3 regions of the Clostridium sp. DL-VIII genome follow, and region 3 is predicted to be linked to each of the others. Evidence: riboswitches for the same ligand, from Rfam matches in the RefSeq annotation. Region 3 holds a riboswitch; each other region holds the start of a gene.
The links. Region 3 has a riboswitch for cyclic di-GMP ahead of CDLVIII_RS23370 (3-oxoacyl-[acyl-carrier-protein] synthase III C-terminal domain-containing protein). Riboswitches for the same ligand answer to the same signal wherever they lie in the genome.
Positions count from the first base shown of each region.

Region 1: it holds a riboswitch for cyclic di-GMP, as region 3 does, so the genes downstream of both, CDLVIII_RS20055 (response regulator) here and CDLVIII_RS23370 (3-oxoacyl-[acyl-carrier-protein] synthase III C-terminal domain-containing protein) in region 3, are expected to answer to the same signal.
Region 2: it holds a riboswitch for cyclic di-GMP, as region 3 does, so the genes downstream of both, CDLVIII_RS23965 (A24 family peptidase) here and CDLVIII_RS23370 (3-oxoacyl-[acyl-carrier-protein] synthase III C-terminal domain-containing protein) in region 3, are expected to answer to the same signal.

Region 1 is NZ_CM001240.1:4,344,605-4,352,123, reverse strand. Features, by position in the region: gene CDLVIII_RS20065 (FAD-dependent protein) at 1-1,061, shown strand, start outside; gene CDLVIII_RS20060 (hypothetical protein) at 1,167-1,352, shown strand; cyclic di-GMP riboswitch class II at 2,387-2,470, shown strand; gene CDLVIII_RS20055 (response regulator) at 2,601-2,984, shown strand; gene CDLVIII_RS20045 (hypothetical protein) at 4,197-4,511, shown strand; gene CDLVIII_RS20040 (biotin transporter BioY) at 4,614-5,165, opposite strand; gene bioB (biotin synthase BioB) at 5,204-6,160, opposite strand; gene CDLVIII_RS20030 (macrolide family glycosyltransferase) at 6,519-7,519, opposite strand, start outside.
Region 2 is NZ_CM001240.1:5,223,404-5,230,922, forward strand. Features, by position in the region: gene pilM (type IV pilus assembly protein PilM) at 1-660, opposite strand, end outside; gene CDLVIII_RS30265 (prepilin-type N-terminal cleavage/methylation domain-containing protein) at 759-1,181, opposite strand; gene CDLVIII_RS23955 (type II secretion system F family protein) at 1,250-2,455, opposite strand; gene CDLVIII_RS23960 (GspE/PulE family protein) at 2,472-4,163, opposite strand; gene CDLVIII_RS23965 (A24 family peptidase) at 4,283-5,035, opposite strand; cyclic di-GMP riboswitch class II at 5,226-5,307, opposite strand; gene CDLVIII_RS23970 (PilT/PilU family type 4a pilus ATPase) at 5,509-6,540, opposite strand; partial or broken gene CDLVIII_RS32350 (MFS transporter) at 6,635-6,757, shown strand; gene CDLVIII_RS23975 (ATP-binding protein) at 7,362-7,519, opposite strand, start outside.
Region 3 is NZ_CM001240.1:5,067,553-5,075,071, forward strand. Features, by position in the region: gene CDLVIII_RS23360 (rRNA adenine N-6-methyltransferase family protein) at 1-313, opposite strand, end outside; gene CDLVIII_RS23365 (methyl-accepting chemotaxis protein) at 814-2,346, opposite strand; gene CDLVIII_RS23370 (3-oxoacyl-[acyl-carrier-protein] synthase III C-terminal domain-containing protein) at 2,383-3,369, opposite strand; cyclic di-GMP riboswitch class I at 3,651-3,737, opposite strand; gene CDLVIII_RS23375 (GNAT family N-acetyltransferase) at 3,908-4,360, opposite strand; gene CDLVIII_RS31605 (hypothetical protein) at 4,565-4,720, opposite strand; gene CDLVIII_RS23380 (iron-containing alcohol dehydrogenase family protein) at 4,815-5,876, opposite strand; gene CDLVIII_RS23385 (hypothetical protein) at 5,896-6,207, opposite strand; gene CDLVIII_RS23390 (PspC domain-containing protein) at 6,260-6,451, opposite strand; partial or broken gene CDLVIII_RS30895 (amino acid permease) at 6,728-6,901, opposite strand; gene ilvD (dihydroxy-acid dehydratase) at 7,042-7,519, opposite strand, start outside.

The DNA.
Region 1 (7,519 bases), 720 kb from region 3:
AAGGTGTAGGGAATAATGAAGCAATTAAAGAAATAAGAAGAAAAGCCATTCAAGGTGGTTTAAAACTAGTAGATTGTCCAATAAGACATTTAGGGACTGAAAAAGCTCAAGAAATATATTTAAAAATTCAAAATCACTTATTGGATGCTGGAGTGGAAATTAAATTTGATACTACAGTTAAAAATCTTTTAATAAAGAACAATGAAATATATGGAGTTTTAATATCAGATTCCTTAACTAGAAGTAAGGATGAGGAAGTCTTTTCTAATAAAGTTGTGGTTGCAGCAGGAAGAAAGGGGGCTGACTGGTTAAAGGAAATGTGCGTTGAACATGATATAAAGCATAGCGCAGGACCAGTTGATATTGGAGTTAGAGTAGAACTTAGAAATGAAGTTATGGAAAGCGTAAATAATGTACTTTATGAATCTAAGCTTATAGGACATCCAGCACCATTTAAAGATAAGGTTAGAACTTTCTGTCAAAATCCAGGAGGCTTTGTCAGCCAAGAAAATTATGACAATAACTTAGCTATAGTTAATGGTCATTCTTATAAGGATAAAAAATCTGACAATACCAATCTTGCAATATTGAGTTCGCATAATTTTTCAGCACCATTTAATGAACCTATCGAATATGGTCAAAAGGTTGCAGAACTTGTTAATATGCTTGGAAATGGAAAAATATTAGTTCAACGATATGGCGATATATTAGATGGTAAGAGAACTTGGGAAAAAGAATTGTATGAATCAAATGTTAGACATACTTTGCCAGATGCAGAAGCAGGGGATTTAACATCTGCAATACCATATAGAACTATGACAAATATTCTAAAGTTTATTGAAGCTATGGATATAGTAGTTCCAGGTTTTGCAAGCAGAGAAACGTTATTATATGGTCCAGAGATTAAATTTTATAGCAATAAAATTAATTTAGACAAAAATTTTGAGACGAATATAAAAGGTCTGCACTGTCTAGGAGATTCAAGTGGTTGGACACGAGGCTTGATGATGGCCTCAGCAATGGGTGTAATCATGGGAGAAAAGCTTTCAAATATTGAATAACACTGGGTTTAAATAAACTACTTTTGAAATTTATATATTAATGCTTTGTGATAACATACATTATAAAAACACTGACTCTATTTTTTGAAATGGAGAAGGTGTTTTTTGTTATTTAAAGATATTTTAAATGAATTTATTGAATTTATTTATGAATTGAAATTAAAAAATTATAGTAATAAAACTATTAATTCTTATATATCCGATATGAATTTATTTTTTTATGTCATAAAAGAAAAATATACAATAACACAATTAGAGGAATTAACTTTAATAATAATGAAAATATTTTAGTTGTAAAAGAATAAATAAAAAAAGAATGACTTATTTAGGGGAATAAGTCATTCTTTTTATTTGATAAGGGTAAATAATAATGCTTTAATTACTTTATGTTTTAAGTATATAAGATTATTGTGACAGTATTATGTCAATTATATTAACTCAATATAAACTATTAGTAAATTAAATACAAAATAAAAAGGATAACCATTTAATAGTTATCCTGAATACTGTGTTATATATATTATTATTATTATTTTAGGGGAAATAATAATGCTTTAACTATCATCATAGTTTTATTATATTACTGGTTTGTGACAGGATTATGTCAAATATATTAAATCAATATAAATTATAAATAAATATAAATAAAAGATAGAACGAGCCACTCGGTAGATAATAACAATTGTACATGCTATAATTAAATTATTAAAATACAAGATTTTGAAAGACAGAGGATTAAGTTTATGGAAATAAAAAATCAAATTCCAATATTTAAAATATTGGCAATATTATGTTCGGGGTTATTAGGGTATATAGCGGGTTTGTTTGTATACAGTTAAATATAAATATTATTATTGATAATAGACTAAGGAACTATAAAAATTTCTTAGTCTTATTTTTTATAACAATTAACCCAAAATGGTTATCCTACAATATAAGACGTAATAAGCAATTGAGTAAACAAATTGAACAGTGGAAAATTGCCTAAAGCATTAATAGTAAATAATTCCGGAAATGCTGTAGGCGACACATATATTATTTTTGCGGTACACTACGGTAATTATACATGTTTATTGTGTATGCAAACTGGATATACAAGAATTGCATACAAGTCTTTAACTAACAGCTAGTACAAATGATAGTGCTGAAGAAATTTCAAATTCTACTGATTCGATTAAGTTGCACAAATAGCCATATAAGGTAGATTCGGATAAAAATGTTTAGTCTGCTTTTATTTTTCATAATCAATAATTTTAAATTTATTGATTTTTTTGCATTAATGTAATAATATATACATACAAAGATATAAAATTATACAAAAATATAAAAAATGTGGAAACGGTGAAAAATTCTCTCTATATGGGCACTTTGAGAATTTGGAGTTAATAGTGCAACCGACCAATTTAAGCTAATATTTTTTGATTAGTTTAAGTTGTTTTTTTTTGTTCATATTATGAAAATGGTATTAATATTAGAAAATTAAGTATTAGATTTAGTATGGAATTTATATTATAAAATGAAAAAGAGAGGTTGAAAAATATGAATGAAAAGCAAAAAAATATATTAGTAGTTGAGGATAATTCAAGTGTTAGAAAGTTTATAAGGCTTATTTTAGAAAAGGCAAATTATAATGTATATGAAACCTGCGATGGCGAAGAAGGCACTGAGATATATAAAAAATTAGGTAACATTGATTTGGTGATTACGGATATATATATGCCAAAAAAAACTGGATTGGAACTTGTAGTAGAACTAAGAGAAGAAAATAAAGACATAAAAGTAATTGTCCTTTCAGATGGTGGGGAGAATAATTTTTCTAATGAATTACGTGTTTGCGAAGCATTAGGTGCTACTTATTTTATAAAAAAAGACATGATTATTGATGAGCTAACTAAACTAGTAAATAAAATACTTTCAGAATAATATATAATTATGAATATAAGCATATTGAAGAACTTAGTTATAAAAGAGTGTAAGCTTTGCCGGGCTCTTTTTATCTTTTAAAATAATAATTATTATTAGTATATATTGAATATTTAGTAATAATGTGTTATTATATAAACAAACATAATAATACTAATAGATATTCCCAAGTCTATTAGAAAACATCTATATTTACAAAATAAGAGTAGTAGAGAGGAATCTTTATTGCTCTTATTTTTTGTTTAAATTTTATATTGAAATATATGAATTAATATGCTCTACAATATAATAAAACATTGTATGATGATAACATACAAATAAGAAAAAAATAGAGTGAGTTTGATATATAAATAGTTCTTAAACGCTGTATTTTTTATAACATTCATTTATAAGATATAAAATTTCTATGTTGTTTAATACAAGAGTAAAAAATATAGAAATATGCAGAATTAAAGAATCTTATATATAAGAAAATAGAATGTGTTGATACATGATAAGCACCCTAAAGAAAGATATGTAGGTATATCTCCGTATTTAAAAAAGAGATTATTAAATATAAAAGAATTAGATAGGACCATATTAAAAATAAGAATGTAAAAGATGTCTACTACTTTTTATCGTAGTGTTAAAAATGCTTTTAGACTGCTATATAAATAGAGACGTAAATAAAGCCAATGCTAGTTAAAGTAAAGTAGTTATTCTAAAAGTTAGTTAAAATTAGCTTTTGGAAGTTTTGAATGATAAACTTCATGCATTATCTTATGATATATAACAATGTGCTTGTCTAAGTTTTGAGAAATAATAATAACAAATTTATTATTAGGTAAAAGAAAATTTAACATTTTATTTAGAATAGATTTTCTTAAAAATATTCTAAATTTTAACTGAAACAATTTTAACTTAATCATAATAACACCTCTTTTTACTAATTTATACATATAGTTATTATAAACTACATGAAACGATTTTTTCAAAATAAACTATAATGCAAATTATGACATGTATTTACAATTTTATGCTGGAATATAATAATATGTATAGTAAATACCTCTTACTAATTATGTAAGTTTACCATGTTATTGTTACAGTTATGTTACAACAATATGGTAAAATTGTATTTTACTAAGTAAAAAAATTCGCTGAAATATAAAAAAGTATAATAATTAATGAATGTACATAAGATATGCTTAAGTAATATTTGGAGGTAGAATTATGGATGAAGAAATAATAATTCAGCACATTCAAGTTTTATGTAATGAAAATAAATTGTTATATTCAAATAATAAGATAGTTATAGCACCAGATTTTGAAATAGAAGTTCGTATAAATTTAAATCGAAAAAGTATCCATTTTCAGGAATATATTGATGAGAGCGGCTTTAATAGCTGCAGTATAAATTATACTATAAATAGAATGTATAGGTGTTATTATTTGGATAAATACAAAGATTTTAGTGAATTAGGAAATGCCATAGAATATTATATTAAAATAGTATTAGAAAATTATAAGAAAGCATTTAAAAGCTAACAAGAAAAGAAGTGTGTTTAATTTTATATGTTAATGAAATAAAGATAGACTGAGTATTTTGTGAGAGTCTATCTTTATTTTAGTAATAGAATTTATTTAATATTAATCATATAAGCCAGCGTTTATTAGTCTTTTTCTAATTTGAGGCCCTATCAAGGAAGAGAGTAATATTTTTATTATATCTCCAGGAATAAAAGGGATAACACCAGCAGAGAAAGCTGCATTAAAAGGAATCTTTGCAACATATGCTAGCCAGGTAGTACCAAATAAGTATGTAACTATGGTACCTAATGTCATTCCTATAAAGCACATATAGATTTTACCTGAAAATCTATCAATAAATAAGCCGCTTATAAATGCCATAAAAATAAATCCGATCAAATAACCACCTGTTGGTCCAGCTAGCTTAGCAAATCCGCCAGAAAATCCTGAAAATACTGGAAGCCCTATAACACCTATTAAAAGATAAACTATGTAGCTAATAGTTCCCTTTTTTTGCCCTAATGAATATATTGCAATATAAATTACCAAATTAGTCAATGAAATTGGTACTAGTCCAATTGGTAGTGAAAAAGGTCCTAAGACGCAAGTAACAGCTGTCATTACAGCAATTAAAGTCAATTGACGAGTGCTCATTTTATTAGTATTTTCCATAATTTCAGTCTCCTTATAATTTTGTATTAAATGTTATTTTATTTTTCAATGTTAAAGCCAAGGTTTGTTAGCATAATTTTATCTTGGTATGTATTATTTCCTACTGTAGTTAACATATCTCCAGTAATTGTTGCATTAGCACCGGAACAGAAAATTCTTTTGCCGCCATTTTTGAAATAGCTTCTTCCAGCAGCCATACGAATATATGATGTCGGATTTAAGTAACGAAAAATTGCTATTGTACGCAAAATAGCTTCTATAGAAATTCTTTTTACAGTTTCTAAAGGAGTGCCTTTTATAGGCATTAATACGTTAATTGGTATAGATACAACATTAAGTTCGTATAAGCTCACTGCCATGTCAATTCTGTCTTCCCAAGTTTCACCCATTCCTATTATTCCACCAGAGCAAACTTTAAATCCAGCTTTTTGAGCTAGTTTAATTTCTCTTATCTTGTCCTCATATGAATGTGTAGTACAAATATTGTGAAAGTTTCTTTTTGAAGTTTCAATGTTTGAATGATACATTGTGACTCCGGCTTCTTTTAAACGAATAAATTCTTCTTCTGATAGAAATCCATGTGAAGCACATAAATTTATTGAACATTCTCTTTTCATTCTTTTATAAGCTTGTACAGCTTTATCAAAATCTGCACCATTTAAAGCTCTTCCTGCTGTTACTATAGAGTAACGATGAACACCATTTGCTTCATTTCTCTTACAATCTTCTAGTATTATGTCTGGATCTAAAAAGCCATACTCCTTAATTTCAGTATTGTGATGAGCAGATTGAGCACAAAATTTACAGTTTTCGCTGCATCCACCGCTGCGCCCATTAATTATGGTACAAAGATCAACTTTATCACCACATAATTTTTTACGAATTTTATCAGCTCCCATGCATAGCTCTTCTAAATCTGTAGTTAGTAAAAATTTTAAATCATCGCTTCTGTTTAGGCGCCTGCCGTTTATAATCTCTTCGGTTAATTCTTTCATATCTAGTCACTCCCAAATTTCATTTCAAAACAAATTTAAAATTAGTATAGTATTATTACGGTATATTGTCAACCTTATTAAAAATAAAAGTTGACGATTTAAAGGGCATAGTATTTTAGAATTTAGCCAAAATACACAGTTATAGTCTAGATAAAAATAGAGTATGAGGAAGACATTAATTACTTATTTTAACATGCATTAAATCAGTATTAGATAGGAATAAATAAAAAGCCAAAGTTTTATCTTTAAGATTTGGCTTTTTATTTAATGGTTAGAAGGGAAAATAAGAAAATTAATTTTACATAATACTTTTCATGTAGATTTATATATATATTGTTAAAGAATCTCATGTAGATTTTTAATCTATTAAAGCTAGAATTTCATCAACACCTTTTTTATATCCTCCGCCTTCTCTTAAAGATTCACCAATTTTTTTGCTGTTTATTTTAAAATCCATATTAGAAAGAACTTTAGTTACTGAATCATTTAATATTTCTGGGGTGATCTCATTTTTGTCAAGAACAATTCCAGCACCAAGTTCAGCAACTCTATTAGCTACAAAGGGCTGATCCACAGATTGAGGAATAAGAATAAGCGGGATATCGTAATATAAACCTTCATTTGTACTATTCATACCCCCATGAGTAATAAATACATCAGAATGTTTTAGTATTTCAAGCTGTGGTACATAATTACGGACAATAAAGTTTGATGGAATATCGCTTAAACTAGTAATATCAGTATTTTTACCCACAGACATAATAACTTTGACATCCATATTACTAAAAGCTTTAAAGCAGTTTTCGTAAAAATCTATAGAATTATTGAATATTGTTCCTAAGGAGATATAAACAATCTTTTGATTGTCATTTTTTAAGTCGATATTAATGTCCTCGTTCCTATTAATTATAGATGGACCAATAAATTTATAACTCTCATCAAAGTTATCTCCATAAGGCTGAAAATACCTAGAAGTGTATACGAGGTTAATCATACCTCTTTTGGTGAATCTATTGGAGAAATCAGGGAAGTTAATATTATATTTTTCCTTTAGTTCACTTATAAAGTTTTTATAAGTTGAGCTATTTAAAATTTCTTTCATTTTGGGTTTGAAACCTTGAAATCTACGTTTAAGTTCATCAGAAAGTGGTGATTTGAATACATTTTCTATTAGTTCTTTATTTATTGCAAATGTGGTGGTTGAAGTAATGGTAGGAATCTTTAGTGCTTTTCCTATTTCCTTACCTAAAATGAATGACGAATCGTAAATTACATAATCATATTTTTCATTTGAATTAAAAACAACTTCAACTATTTCTTTAAATGTGTTTAAAGCGTTTAATAAGCCTTCATTGCTTT
Region 2 (7,519 bases), 160 kb from region 3:
AATAAATTTATTTACTGCATTATAATTAACATCTAAAACATAAGGTTTTAAATCTAACTTTGTCAAAAAGTTATAATATTCCCTAGCTATTTTTTCTGGGTATGCTATAACACGTACATTAAGCTTTTCTACTCCACCTATTTCTTCTTCATTTAATATAGTAACTTGTAATACATAATCATCTAAATTTATAGGTAGATATTGTTGAATTTCATATCTTACAACTGTATTCATTTCTTCCTCTTCTACTTTGGGAATTATAATTTCCCTATTTATAATTAAAGTAGAATTAGTAGTACAAATTGCATCTTTTGCTTTTATTACATTTTCATTTAAGGCTTTCCTTAATCTAATTACTAGTTCTTCTTCTTTTTTAATTTCTCCATCTACGATTGCATCTTTTGGAGTTGGTATTACAATATATTTATCTATAGTTAAATCATTTTTATAGTACATCCCAACTACTATTTTTATATTAAAACTTCCTATATCGAAGGCTATAATTTTTCTTTTTTTCTCGTATCTACCAAAGTTGTTTTGCACAGTTATTTTTTTTGAAAACTTTATTTTCAAATCTCTTATATCCATGTTTAACAAATTTCTGATATCTAATTTTTTTTTATTTCCTTTTGTATCATCTTTCTTATTTTTAATATTCATATAGCCCTCCAAATACATTTTAATTGATTAAGTTTCACGTGTAAGACTAAATCTTACACGTGAATTTTAGATGGTTTTGATTGATTCCTTATTATGAATTACTTAGAGCCAGCTGCGTAGTCTGGATATACTTCCTTCCCATTTGTATAACTTACAGTAATATTACCTGTAGTAGCATCAACTGCATAAGTAAAAGTTGTTGCCTCTCCAGCCTTTTTAGCTTTTGGTGTTTTAGTTCCATCTAGTTTAGATCCTATCACATCATCATCATCAGTTGTAACTGGTCCTGGAGTAAGCGCTGTTCCATTAGCTATTTCTTGTGCTACTATTGTAGCAATATTCTTAGCTGTTGCTTGATCTGCTTTTTCATTAGAATTTTCTATAACAGCTCCAAACTTAGGAATAGCTAATGCTACTAATATTGCAATAATCGCAATAACTATAATAAGTTCTACTAACGTAAATCCTTTCTTTTTATTTGTTTGTAATTCATTTTTCCTTTTGTTTAGTAATGAATTCATTTTTAACCCTCCTAAATTTCATATATTTTAATGCACTCTGGATCTCACATTATGCATTATCAACAATTTTATTGAATTTTAGTGTAACTATCAAACATTGGTAACATTATTGATATAATCATAAATCCAAGTACAATCCCCATGACAATTATTAAAATTGGTTCAATCATTGCTACTGAAGATTGAATAATTGATTCTAATTCTTCATCATAAAAATCTGCTGTTTTATTTAATATATCATCTAGTGAACCTGTCTCTTCTCCTATTTTTACCATTGAATATAACATTGACGGAAAAACTTCACTTTCTTTCATTGATGAATATAAGCTTTCCCCTCTCATTACATTATCTTTTATCTTAAGTAGTGCAGCTTCAGCAACTTTATTTCCTACGACATTTGAAACAATTTCTATTGAATCTATAAGTGGTAATCCACTTGCTATCAACGTAGACAATGTTCTAGTAAATCTTGATACTATAATCATTTGATTAAGCTTTTTTAACAAAGGCAATTTTAATTTTAAATTGCTTGTAAACAATATTCCATTATCACTCTTCAAAAATATATTAAGTCCGAATGTAAGTAATATTACAAATATTATGATAAAGATAAGGTTGTTTTTTATGCCACTACTTGCTCCAAGTAAAAGTTTAGTACTCCAAGGCAAGCTTGTACCAGTATCTTCAAATATTTGAGTAAATGTTGGCATTACATAAGTTAATATAAATATAACTGCTATAACTGCTACGAAACTTAATATTATTGGATAAATCATTGCACTTTTTACTTTATTATTAATTTTATTTTCTTTTTCATAATGAGTTGACATTCTAAACATTATTGCATCTAAGTTACCACTTGCTTCTCCTGATGCTACTAAAGAAATTAATAATTCTGGAAATACATCTAGATGTTTTCTCATGGAATCTGATAATACTTCACCTTTTTCAACGTCTTCATTTACCGCTTTTATTGTTTCCTTTAATTTTTGATTTTCTACTTGATCCGATAATATCTCTAAACATGCCAAAATTGGTACTCCTGCATTTAGCATAGTGTAAAATTGCCTACAAAATATTGATATATCTTTAATTTTCACTTTCTTATTAAACTTTATTTTTATACTAGCACTTTCTGTTATTTCCTCAACCATTAAAGGATAATATCCATTACCTGAAATAAAGTCTATAACCTCATTTTTAGAATTTGCCTCATAAGTTCCTTCTACTTTTTCCCCATCTGAGTTCATAACTCTATATTTAAATTTTCCCAATGTCCCTCACCTCTTTTCAAATGTCAATTGATAAAGTTGCTATTGTTGAAAGTTCTTCAATAGTTGTCATTCCTTGCAATACCAGATCTTTACATTCGCTTTCCAAAGTTTTCATTCCATTTTCTATTGAAATATCTCTTATGATATCTGAATTTGCACCCGAATTTATGGCTTCTCTATGTTTTCTTGTCATTTCCATAATTTCATAAATTCCAATTCTCCCTAAATATCCAGTTTGATTGCAATAGCCACAGCCTTTGCCCTTATACAAAATTAACGGCTCATTTACATCTTGTCCTAAAATTTCTTTTTCATATTCACTAGCTTCGTATTCTTTTTTGCAGTTATTGCATATTTTTCTAACTAATCTTTGAGCCATTACCCCAACAACAGAAGTAGAAACTAAATATGGTTTAACTCCCATATCTACAAGTCTTGCTATGGATGACGGTGCATCATTAGTATGAAGAGTGCTTAAAACTAAATGACCTGTAATTGCTGCTCTGGTTGCTATTTCTGCGGTTTCTTCATCTCTAATTTCTCCTATCATGATTATATCTGGGTCTTGTCTTAGTATACTTCTAAGTCCACTTGCAAATGTTAATCCTGCTTTTTCATTAACACTTACTTGATTTATTCCATTCATTGTATATTCAACCGGATCTTCTACTGTGATTATATTTACACTGCTAGAGTTCAATTCATTTAATATAGAATATAGAGTTGTAGATTTTCCACTTCCTGTTGGTCCTGTAACCAAAATTATTCCATGAGGATTTGATACTATTCTATTCAATTTATTTATATTATCATCACTCATTCCCAGTTGTTTTTTATCTAATACAGATCCTCCTGTATTTAGAATTCTTATAACAATCTTTTCACCATTAACTACTGGAAGTATAGAAACTCTAAGGTCTATTTCCATACCATCAACATTAACCATTATTCTTCCGTCTTGTGGTATTCTTTTTTCTGCTATATTAAGTCCTGCAAGTATCTTTATTCTTGTAACTAGCGGTCCCAAACTTTCTATTCCTAGAGTATTTACCGTTTGGAGCTTTCCGTCTATTCTATATCTTATTCTTATTTCATGCTCAAATGGTTCTATATGAATATCAGATGTTTTCATCTCTATTGAATTCTTAAAAAGGTAATCAACCATCTTTACAACTGGTGCACTATTAACTTCATTCATTTCATCTACTGCTTTAATGCTTTTGCTTGTTTTAGTGCTTTCTTTAGAAAGTTGCATGGCTGCATTATTAACTTGTTGACTGCTATAGTATATACCTATAAATTTTTTAATATCGTCTTTTTTAGAGATAAAGGATTCTATTTCAAACCCTGTAGATATTGCAACATCATCAATTGCGAAAATGTTTAATGGATCTGCGAGAGCAATTTTAATTCTATTATTATCAAAACCAAAAGGAATTAAGATATATTTGTCGCATAAATTTTGTGGTATTAACGTTATTGCTTTTCTATCAAAATTTATCAAATTTAAATCTACTTTTTTAATTCCTGTTTGCTGCTCTATTGCCTCTATTATGTCTTCTTCTGTGATTATCTTACTTTCTACTAATATTTCTCCAAGCTTCTTACCTAAGGCTTTCTGAGATTTTAACGCTTCTTGTAGTTGATATCCTGTAATTTTGCCTGCATTTACCAGAATATTTCCCAATCTTCTTTTTTCAGTTGCCATTTTGGGTCGTACCTTTCTTTTCTATTTACAAAATTTTTTTCCTAATGTTTATAAGTTGAAATTTTTTCTAATATTTTTCAATCATGTAAGTGTTAAGAAAGTGAATATTATGTTACATTTTACTCAAAAAAACTCCAATAACTTTTTAATATTTCAACGCCCCACAGCATAGAAATCAAACTTCCAACTGCTATAAATGGCCCAAACGCTATCTTTTCCTTTGCTTTTTTTAATTTTAGTAATAATATAACTATTCCTATGCCCCCACCTATTATTATTGCTAAAAATAATCCAATTAAAATCCCTTTAACTCCTAGGAATAATCCACAAATAGCTGCTATTTCAATATCACCTTCACCCATTCCTTTAGTTAAAAATACTATTAAACCTATGATGACGAATCCTATTGCTCCACCTAAAATCAAGTCAAGAATTCCATTTTTATAAACAACAGCTTGAATTATTATAAATACACATGCCATAATGCCACCAAAAAGTGTTGTACTTGTATAAACAAATTGAGTATCATAATCTATCATTCCAATTACAATTAAAATTGATGCTAATATGCAATACTTTAATGTAATTAAGGTTAATCCAAATTTAAAATATATTAGTAAATATAATACTGCATTAAGAATTTCTATAAGAGGATATCTTACTGATATTTTCTCCTTGCAATATCTACACTTTCCTCCAAGAAAAAGATAGCTGATTACCGGAATCAAATCTAAAGACATTAATTTGTGATTACAGTTTGTACAATGTGACGGTGGAAACGCAATTGATTGTTCCATCGGGATTCTATAAATACATACATTCAAAAAACTTCCTATAACCAATCCTAAAACAGCTATGAAGACAACTTCCAATCTATCACCTCTCCTTTTTACCATTTTTTAAAATATTATGTAATATTTTCATATTTATATTTTATACTTTAAATTACATTTTTTCAATATTTTTGATATTGTTTTGAATTTAAATATTATTTATCAATAAATAATATCTCTTTAAATGCTTACTTCCACTTTTGCGCAAAAAAATACCGACCTTAATAAAAAACAAAGGCCGGTTGCACTACTAACTCCTCATATATAAAGTGCCCAAAATAAATATATGAATCATTGTTTCCATATTGATTTCTTATAAATAATAATATTTACAAATTTCAATAATTATTTAATTTTATATATATTTACCAATATTATAGCAATTTCTTATAAATTATATTTTATAATTATATATAAAATATAATTTATTTACATATTACCATATTATATCTAATCATTCCATAATTTCTATAGATTTTTACTAAAATTTAACTCAAACTTATATATTATATCTACCTATCATTTTGTACCCACTTTTCATACTCTTGTCTGGATATAAAATTGTCATTTACAAGCCTTCTTAAATCCATCTCTATTGTCTGCATTCCAAACTTAGAACCCATTTGAATGAAGCTATTTATTTGTTCATAGTTTCCTTCTCTAATTAAATTTCTTATGCTAGGAGTACACACCATTATTTCCATTGCTGCAACTCTACCTACTCCCGATGCATTAGGTAATAAAATTTGAGAAACAACTCCCTTTAATAGCGACGATAACTGAATCTTCACTTCATTTTGATGTCCAGCTTCAAAAGAGTTTATAATTCTATATATACTGTTAGCTGCCCCCATGTTATGTAAAGTCGAAAAAACTAAATGTCCAGTTTGGGCTGCCCTTAAAGCTATTTCTATTGTTTCTGGATCTCTCATTTCTCCAACTAATATAACATCTGGGTCTTGTCTAAGTGCTGCTCTTAATCCATCTGCATAACTCTTAGTGTCCTGCCCAATTTCTCTTTGGTTTACCATAGATCTATTGTTCTCATATATATATTCAATTGGTTCTTCTAAAGTTATTATATGTTTTTCTTTACTCATATTTATTTCATTAACCATTGCTGCAAGAGTAGTACTTTTCCCTGATCCTGTTGGTCCAGTAACTAACACTAGTCCATCACTTAATTCCGTGAATTTTTTAAGAGCAGGAGCCATTGTTAAATCTTTTAGTTTAGGTATAGTCTCTTTAATTACTCTAAGACATATAGAATATCCTTCCCTGCACTTATAAGCATTTACTCTGAAATTACCAATACCTTTTCTATTATACTTAAAGTCTATTTCACCATTTTCTAAGAAATAATTATAACTTTCTGGTATTAACTCTTTAATGCATTCCTCCACAGCCTCATGGGGAATACTTCTTTCAAAAACATTCACTAAATTTCCATCTATCCTTACCATCGGTCGTAATCCTGATGTAATATGTATATCTGATACATTACTTATATCCATATCATTAATTAGCGTGTCTATCCTTGACATATTATTCCTCCCTAATGTTACATAAAACAATTTTTGTATATTTTACTATATACAACATATAATATTTTCACTAAAATTGTCAATATCCATTATTTTACTCAATTGAGTTATTCTCTTGGATCTTGGAACTCAAACTGGCCAGGTTTCAAATCAGTCAAGAATTCAACAACCTAACGATGAAGCGCGCAGTCGTATTAATATAGTATTCATGGTCTCATAATTATATATAAATAGCATATATAAAGTTTTAAGTTAATTTATATAATACATTAAATTTAACTATTTCTTTTCTTGAAATAGTTTTTATATTAAATTAATATTTTAGACATAATGTTGTAACAAATACCGTTTATAATAATATCATAAACAATTTATATGAATTGTTTTTATATGAAATATAATATATAAATCAGTTTTCAGGATAACTTGTTCCCCCTTATCAAGTTATCCTTTATTTTACGTAACGCTATGAATTATCACCAAATAAAATTTCAAGCTAAATTCCACAATTAAATCTATAGATGCAAAAATAAGAGTAATAAACAATATTTCTACTGCCTATTACTCTTATTCTTGGAATGTTTGAATAAAGTTTGTTTACTAACTTTACTTAGGAATATATATTAATATTAGATTACTATAATTTTAACATACCATTAATACACAATCAATACTTATTAATAAATATTATTGTTTAATATCTATTTTGCTTTTATTTCATAATCATAGATTAAATTTTTGCTTTAATTCTATACTCTTTTGCAAGGTAATCAGAAAATAATCTATCTCTATGCTCTTGCCTCAATAAGAAAACATTAAAATTATACCTCTTCCTTAAATGGTAACTTAATTGTAAATTTAGTTATATTATCATCACTCTCAACTGATATCTTACCACCGTGCTTTTCAATTAATTCTTTTGTTATACATAACCCATACCCGTGATTTTCGCCATTATTACTCTTAGTAGTAAAACCAG
Region 3 (7,519 bases):
TTTTTAGATACTTGTCTATATTTTCTGCCGAATCATTTACAACTACAATATTACTATAATTACTATATCTTTCTTTTAGCTGCCTGCAAAATTCCTCATTATATTCGATAAGCATTAATAAAGTCTGCTTTTTTATTTTTCTCACTAATCTTTCAGTAAATACCCCAGTCCCTGGTCCATACTCAACAATACACTTTGCATTTTCATAGTCAATATCACAAGCCATCTTTTCAGCAAGCTTTTTAGAACTAGGTGCTACAGCTCCTACTGTTCTAGGTGATTTTAAATACTCTATTATAAATTTTCCCCACATGGTATTATAACCCTCCTGCATGTTTTTATTAAAACACATATTTTATTCTTAATAAAAAGGATTATTCCCATCTATATAGAATTGGAGATAATCCTAAAATATTTCTTAATAATCTTCAGGTATTTGGTTGTGACATTTCATCCTAGGCCCAATACTACAACATAATCAAAACTCAAAAAAGAACTAAGTATTGTCGGTCTAGCGAATTGTGCGCAACCTGATGATGTATATCTAACAATTCTCCACCACGGTGCATCACTATATAATAATTAGAAAATTATGTTATAATTTATTTTCTTTAGATTATAGCACATTAAGGAAATGAACTCAATAACTTACAAAACATTTTTAAATTTTATTAACATCATTTATATTAACTGGATATATTGACACAAAAAGCAATCAAATTATTTTTTTTGCTACTATTTAATGTAGTAATATGCTATTGGTTTTATACCATTAAGTCTCTATGTATCCTTCCACAAACTCTGATATAATATTTATTTAATAAGCTTGTTCATATCCTCAGCAATATTCTTCAATTCATTAATACTCGCTTCTATTTCTTCACTAGTAGCAGCTCCTTGAGCTATAGATTCTGTCACCGTTTCAAATTTTGAAATTGTATCCTTAATTAAATTAGCTACTTCTTCGTTAAAATTTACTACATTTTTAGTCTCTGTAAATAATGTATTAGATGCCTTATTTATTTCCATAATATTATTACTGAATAATTTTAAATTTGAAGTCATATTATTTATTCCTTTTACAGTTTCATTAATAATATTATTCCCTACTTGAGACTTTTCATTATTATCAGTCATTTGTCTTTGAACTAAATTTATATTGTTTTTCAATTCTTCCACTATTGCACTTACCTGATTAAGTGATTCCTTTGTTCCTTCTGCTAATTTTCTTATTTCCTCTGCTACAACTGCAAATCCCTTACCATATTCTCCAGCTCTTGCCGCCTCAATTGATGCATTTAATGCAAGAAGATTTGTCTGCTCTGATATATCTCCAATAAGCTTTAATATTTCATCTACCTCTCTTGATTTTTGTTCCAAATCATTTGTAGACTTAAAAGTATCTTGTATATTATTCTTTATATCATTAATAATTGACAGTGTATTATTTAAAGCCTCTTGATTTTTATCAGTAATTTCAATAAACTCTTTTACTTTAGTTTCATTATCTTTTGTTTTATTAGTAACTACTTCATTAGCACTTAGTAATGTATTTAATATTTCCTTATTCTTATTTGATTTGTTTAACATTTCACCTGAGTCTTTTGACATAGATTGACTTGTTCCTGATACTTCTAAAAGAGAGCTCGTTTGTTCTTCAATAGCAACACTTAAATTTTCACTTGATGCTAAAACCGTATTTGAAATTTGAGTTATACTTTGGAACAAATTTAATATTTTTTCCTTCTCTTCCTCTACTTGACTTTCTTTTTCGCCAATTGATTCTAACAAACTTGATGCAAAATATACGACAACAAAAACTAATGTTAAAGTTATCAGAATTGTAATAATTGTCATAGATGCTTCTGCCACTGTAAATTCTTTAGCTAAAAAAATTGAAGGATTGTTTATAAAAACTATAACTTGACATATAATACTCAAAATTATCGATGCACTAATCATTTTTACATCAAAAAATAACGCTCCAAGAATAGTAAAGAAGAAAATTACTAGCCATAAAGAATTTAAGTGCATTGTAAAGTTTAAATATAAATATTGAAAATAAGTTATAAATAAAAGTATCCCCTTTGTTACATTAAAAGCTTTGATATTAAAGCCATTTTTAGCAAGTGTAAGCTTATAACACTTATGTAGCACTATAGCATAAATAGCAACAAATATTCCTAGTAATATTAAAGATTTTACACTTATAGCATCATTAAAGCCAAATAATTTCAAACCACAATAGAATATAAATGACAGGACGCAACATATCATATATATTATTAACACAAATTTAAGCGTCTTCTTATTGAACCTTATTTTAAAACTTTCTTTTTTATCCATTTTTACCCCCTATATATTACATTAATTATTTATATTTCAATATTTATATAGCATTACTATACTCTGAGAGCCTGCTCCGAATGTCCAAAATACAATATAATCTCCCCTCTTAATTTTGCCTCGTTCTATGGATTCATATAATGCTATAAACGGACTAGTAGTACCTGTATATCCATACTCATTCCCTATATATATTGTTTTATCATCCTCTAAATCCATAAGTTCTCTTATTTTCTTCGTATTAGTAAATGCAAGTTGTGATAAACAAAACATACTGATATCATCTTTAGTTAATCCTGCATTTTTTATGACTTTCGTCATTATTTCTGTAGCAGGATACATAAATACTCCTGTATCAAATGGTGTCCATTTTAACCAAAGTTCATCAACATTTTTAGATTTAAAAAAACTTGAAAAACCATTACTTGGATACAAAACTTTATCACTAACTTCTGTATTTATATAATATTCAGTGTCAATCACCCCACAATTCTCATCTACTTTTTCTAAGATTATTGCACATGCAGCATGTCCATAATTTCCATAACATATTTCATTATTAGTATCACATAAGGAATTATCATCATCGCATCCAACTATTAGAGCCATCTTTGCATGTTTAGAGGACATTAAATAATTTGATATATTCTCCAAAGCAACTCCCATGCCTGCACAGTTTGCATTCATATCAAAGCACATTACATTTTCCTTTAAATTTAATTCTTTGTGCAACAAAATCGATGTTGGAGGTGATACATATTCCGATAATATCGACGAATAAACTAATACATCTATATCACTCCCCTGCAAACCTGCTTTATCTAACACAGATTTTGCAGCTTTTATGGATAAGGATAGAGAATTCTCGCCTTCATCAAACATATATCTCTTATCTCTTCCCATTACATCTTCTAACAAATGTCTCACATCCTTATCTTGTTGTTCGAAATGCTTTATGTAAAAATCATTTGAAACAACTTTAGAACCATGACAGACATCAATACAACTTAATCTTACTCCCATAACTTTTCCCTCACTTTACATTACTTTTTATAAATATACATTTTTAATTAATACAAATAAAAAATGCATGTGCTACTCTCTTTTTTGTGACCTTTTAACCAATTAATACTCCAATAAGCATTGACATCACTAATTTCAAAAAACTATTTTCCATTAGTTTATAAAAAACAAACTTTTATTAATCCTTCCCCTTCAGATAGTTCCTATACATAGAAAAAGTGCCTATTAATTAATAATAGACACCTAATAAAAGCATAAACATTTATTCTTAACAACTTCCTCTTAGTAGCCTGGCAATCATAGACATAACATTCCTTAGACCCATGGCTTTGTGACCTTACCTTTCAATAAGTGTACTATTATCAATATATACACTATATACTACTCCATTTTCTTACATTTTTCAATATTAGTTGCATATTTCTACAATAATTCCTTCTGTTCCGTTATATTCAATCTAGACTTAAATATTTTTCATATGCATGTAATAATTCAAAAACACCTTATAATCTATATCAAATTTATCCTTTCTCTAATACTATCTTACTAAATTCACTTCATAGCACATTTTCTGCAGCATCAATCCGCTTTTCTCAGATAAAAACATGTCTTCTTTACACTCAAATCCGATTTTTTTATAAAAATTGATGGTGTCTGCCCTTGCATTTAAGTATAAATGCCCAATATTATTTTCTTCAGCCTTAAAAATATGCCTTTTCATCATTTCAAATCCAATTCCTTTTTTTATGTATTCCGGATTAACAACTACGTTAGTGATTTTGCCTTTATCATTTACTTTAGTCATTCTTGAGTATCCTATAACTTTATCTTCCCTTAATGCCACTAAATGAAAACTTATATGATCAAATTCATCGTAATCATATTTACTAATTTTGCTATATGGTTTAAATAAAATATTAAATCTTAAATCTATCACTTCCTTAAATTTTTCATTTGTATAATCTATATATTGATATATAATGCTATTCATAGTAGTTCCCTCTATTTCTAATAATATAATTATATTATACACTATATTCATTATTATTGCATATTTATTCATAGATAATTATATTTTTAAATAAAAAAACTATCAACATATCGCTATTAAATCTTTGCGACATATTGATAGTTATATAAAGTAAGTTTTATTATTCAACTTATAAATAACAAATTAATTGTTTATTAATAATTTTTATGATAACTCTTCCCATTTTCTTTTTGCTTTCAGCACATTTTCCTCACTTAAATTAGTTTCTTTTACTATTTCACTCATTCCGCACCCTTTATCAAGCATTTTCTTAGCTTTCTCCATTGCTTTCTCATGTTCACCTTTTTCCAATTTTTTCATAAACCTGCCTCCTCTAATTATTAATAAATACACGATTAGTTTTGCCTTCATCTAAATATTTATTCAGCTTTATTTATGAAGCAGCATATATACTTTATATTAAGATATTATTTAACACTTCATCTTCATCAACTATCTTTTTAGCAAGTATTCTATTTTCCTCAACATGAATATATGTATATCTATTAGGCTTTATAAGCGGAGCCTCATCTATAGCTCTTCTGAAATCTTCCTTTTTTAATTTTAATGTTTTAACATACTCGAAAAAACCTGTTTCCTTTAATACTTTTGTTATTCTTTCAGATCTATGATCTTGTACCTTTGCCATAATGTATGTTGCAATACCAACTTGTATCCCATGAAGTTCAGGATGCTCAAGAAATTTATCTAGAGCATGTGAAATTAAATGTTCTGATCCTGAGGCTGGAGAACTATCTCCTGCAATCTCCATAGAAATCCCATTTAAGGTTAAAGAATCAACTAGCTCTTTCAGAAACAGATCATCTTTAATGCTTTTAAATTCGGTTCTTACAAAACTATTTACTGCCTTTTTAGATATCATAGTTGCAAAATCATCAATAATTGCTTTCCCATTCTCTTCTTCAAATTTCCAATCATGTAAAGCAGTGATATTAGATATCAAATCTCCTATTCCTGAAAATATAAATTTTTCAGGTGCGCCTTTAATGACATCAATATCTACAATTATTCCATACGGAGTTTTAGCTGGAAGAGACATACGCCTCCCATTAACCAGTAGTGATGCACCAGCACTTGAAAATCCATCATTAGAAGTTGATGTTGGAATACTGATGAATGGTATTTTTTTTAAAAAGCTCATATATTTCACTGCATCAATGGCTTTCCCTCCACCTACTCCGATTAACGCTTCAACATCATTTGATATTTCAAAAGCCTTTATACTAACCTCCTCAAATTTTATATCTGATATGGTTCCAGTTTGAGAAATTTGAATATCAGCTTCCTTTAACGAACTACATATGGCATCACCAAATAACTCTTCTATACCTTCCCCAAAATATATCGAAACCTTTTTAAACATTCCTTTCTTAATAAATGTACCTATACTGTTAATATTCCCTTTTCCTACTTCAAGGATCGAAGGAATTGCTATTCTATGAGTTGAAGTTTTCATATTTTGCCTCCTTAAGCTACTAATTCAAATCATTAACCACTTTATTTATTTTCTCTGCTTTATCAACCGCATTTGTCCATACTTCTTTTGAAGGAATATATTTTTCTATTGTTGTATAGGCATCTCTTACACCTGGTATATTAACAAGATTTGTACTTTGAAGAGACATTAATACAAAGTAGCATATTCCTATAATGGCAGCTATTTTAATAATACCACTTATAGCCTTTATTAAAATGTATACTGCAATGATAGCCACCGCTGCAAGAACTATTGTATTTGTAGTTAAATGAATTGGCGCTTTATCCAAGATATTATTTATCTGTTCCATTTCTAATTCCTCCTTTGTGAATAGACATACTTATCAAATTAAGATTAATTTTTTATTCCACTGGCTTTTTAGGTATAACCAAAGCACAGATAATATAGAAAAGTATTCCTGTACCTGCTAATAAAATCATTGCTAAATACCCGATTCTAATAAGAGTAGAATCTAATCCAAAATATTCAGCAAATCCACCACATACTCCTGCTATTTTTTTGTCAGTTGCCGATAAATATAATTTTTTATCCATAATCCCCCTCATAATTACAAAAAATATAATTTTCTATCGTATTCCTTGTTCAAAATTATACCATATCTAATTCCCTAGTTACTACGTCTTTTATTGAATTATGCACCACTTTCTCATTTCTTATCCATATCTATATTTATTCTTTTAAATAAACCTTGATTCATAAAAAATTAAAACCGTGCCAAACTTAGTTGACACGGTTTTATAATTAAGTATACTGATGTATTTAACTCGTTGACTTTATAATAGTTTTCAGCAAATAAATTTACATACTAACTAAATACGCTTCTCTCTTCTTGCAAAATAAGGCAGAATCAAACCTAATCCAAGTAATACAAATGGAGTTATAATGTTAAGCACCAATTGAAATGTATCTTGTGAATACATTCCACCAATACATGCAAAAGCAGTAAATACAAAACACCATGCTCCAAATATTATTCCTAAAGTCTTTTTTAATAAAAAGATGTCTTAAAATAATCATTAATTGCTTTAAGACATCACTTTACTGAAATATTTGAACCTTATTTTATGTATTTAAATCAAAGCATTTATAATTAATACACCCACAAGTCCATGCACAGAATTAATTATTTCATGTATCCACCCTTCATTGGAGATACTGCATGATCTGAAAAAATCTTTAAAATACCAGATTCATATTTTGATTTTCTTGGTTTCCAATTTTTCTTACGTTCCTCAAGTATTTTTTGAATTTCCTCTTCACTACATTTCTTACCTTTTACACCAACAATCTGTAAACTTCTCTTTGGAATACTAATTTCAATCAAATCATCTTCTTCAACTAGCGCGATTGGTCCACCTACTGCTGCTTCTGGTGATACATGTCCAATTGCAGGACCTTTAGATGCACCAGAGAATCTACCATCAGTTATCAATGCTATACTTGCAGCTAATTCCTCATCAGAAGAAATTGCTTCTGTTGTATAGAACATTTCAGGCATTCCGCTTCCCTTTGGTCCTTCATATCTTATAAATACCGCATCTCCTGGACGAATTACTTTCTTTAATACAGCATCAATAGCTTCTTCTTCACTATCAAAAGGT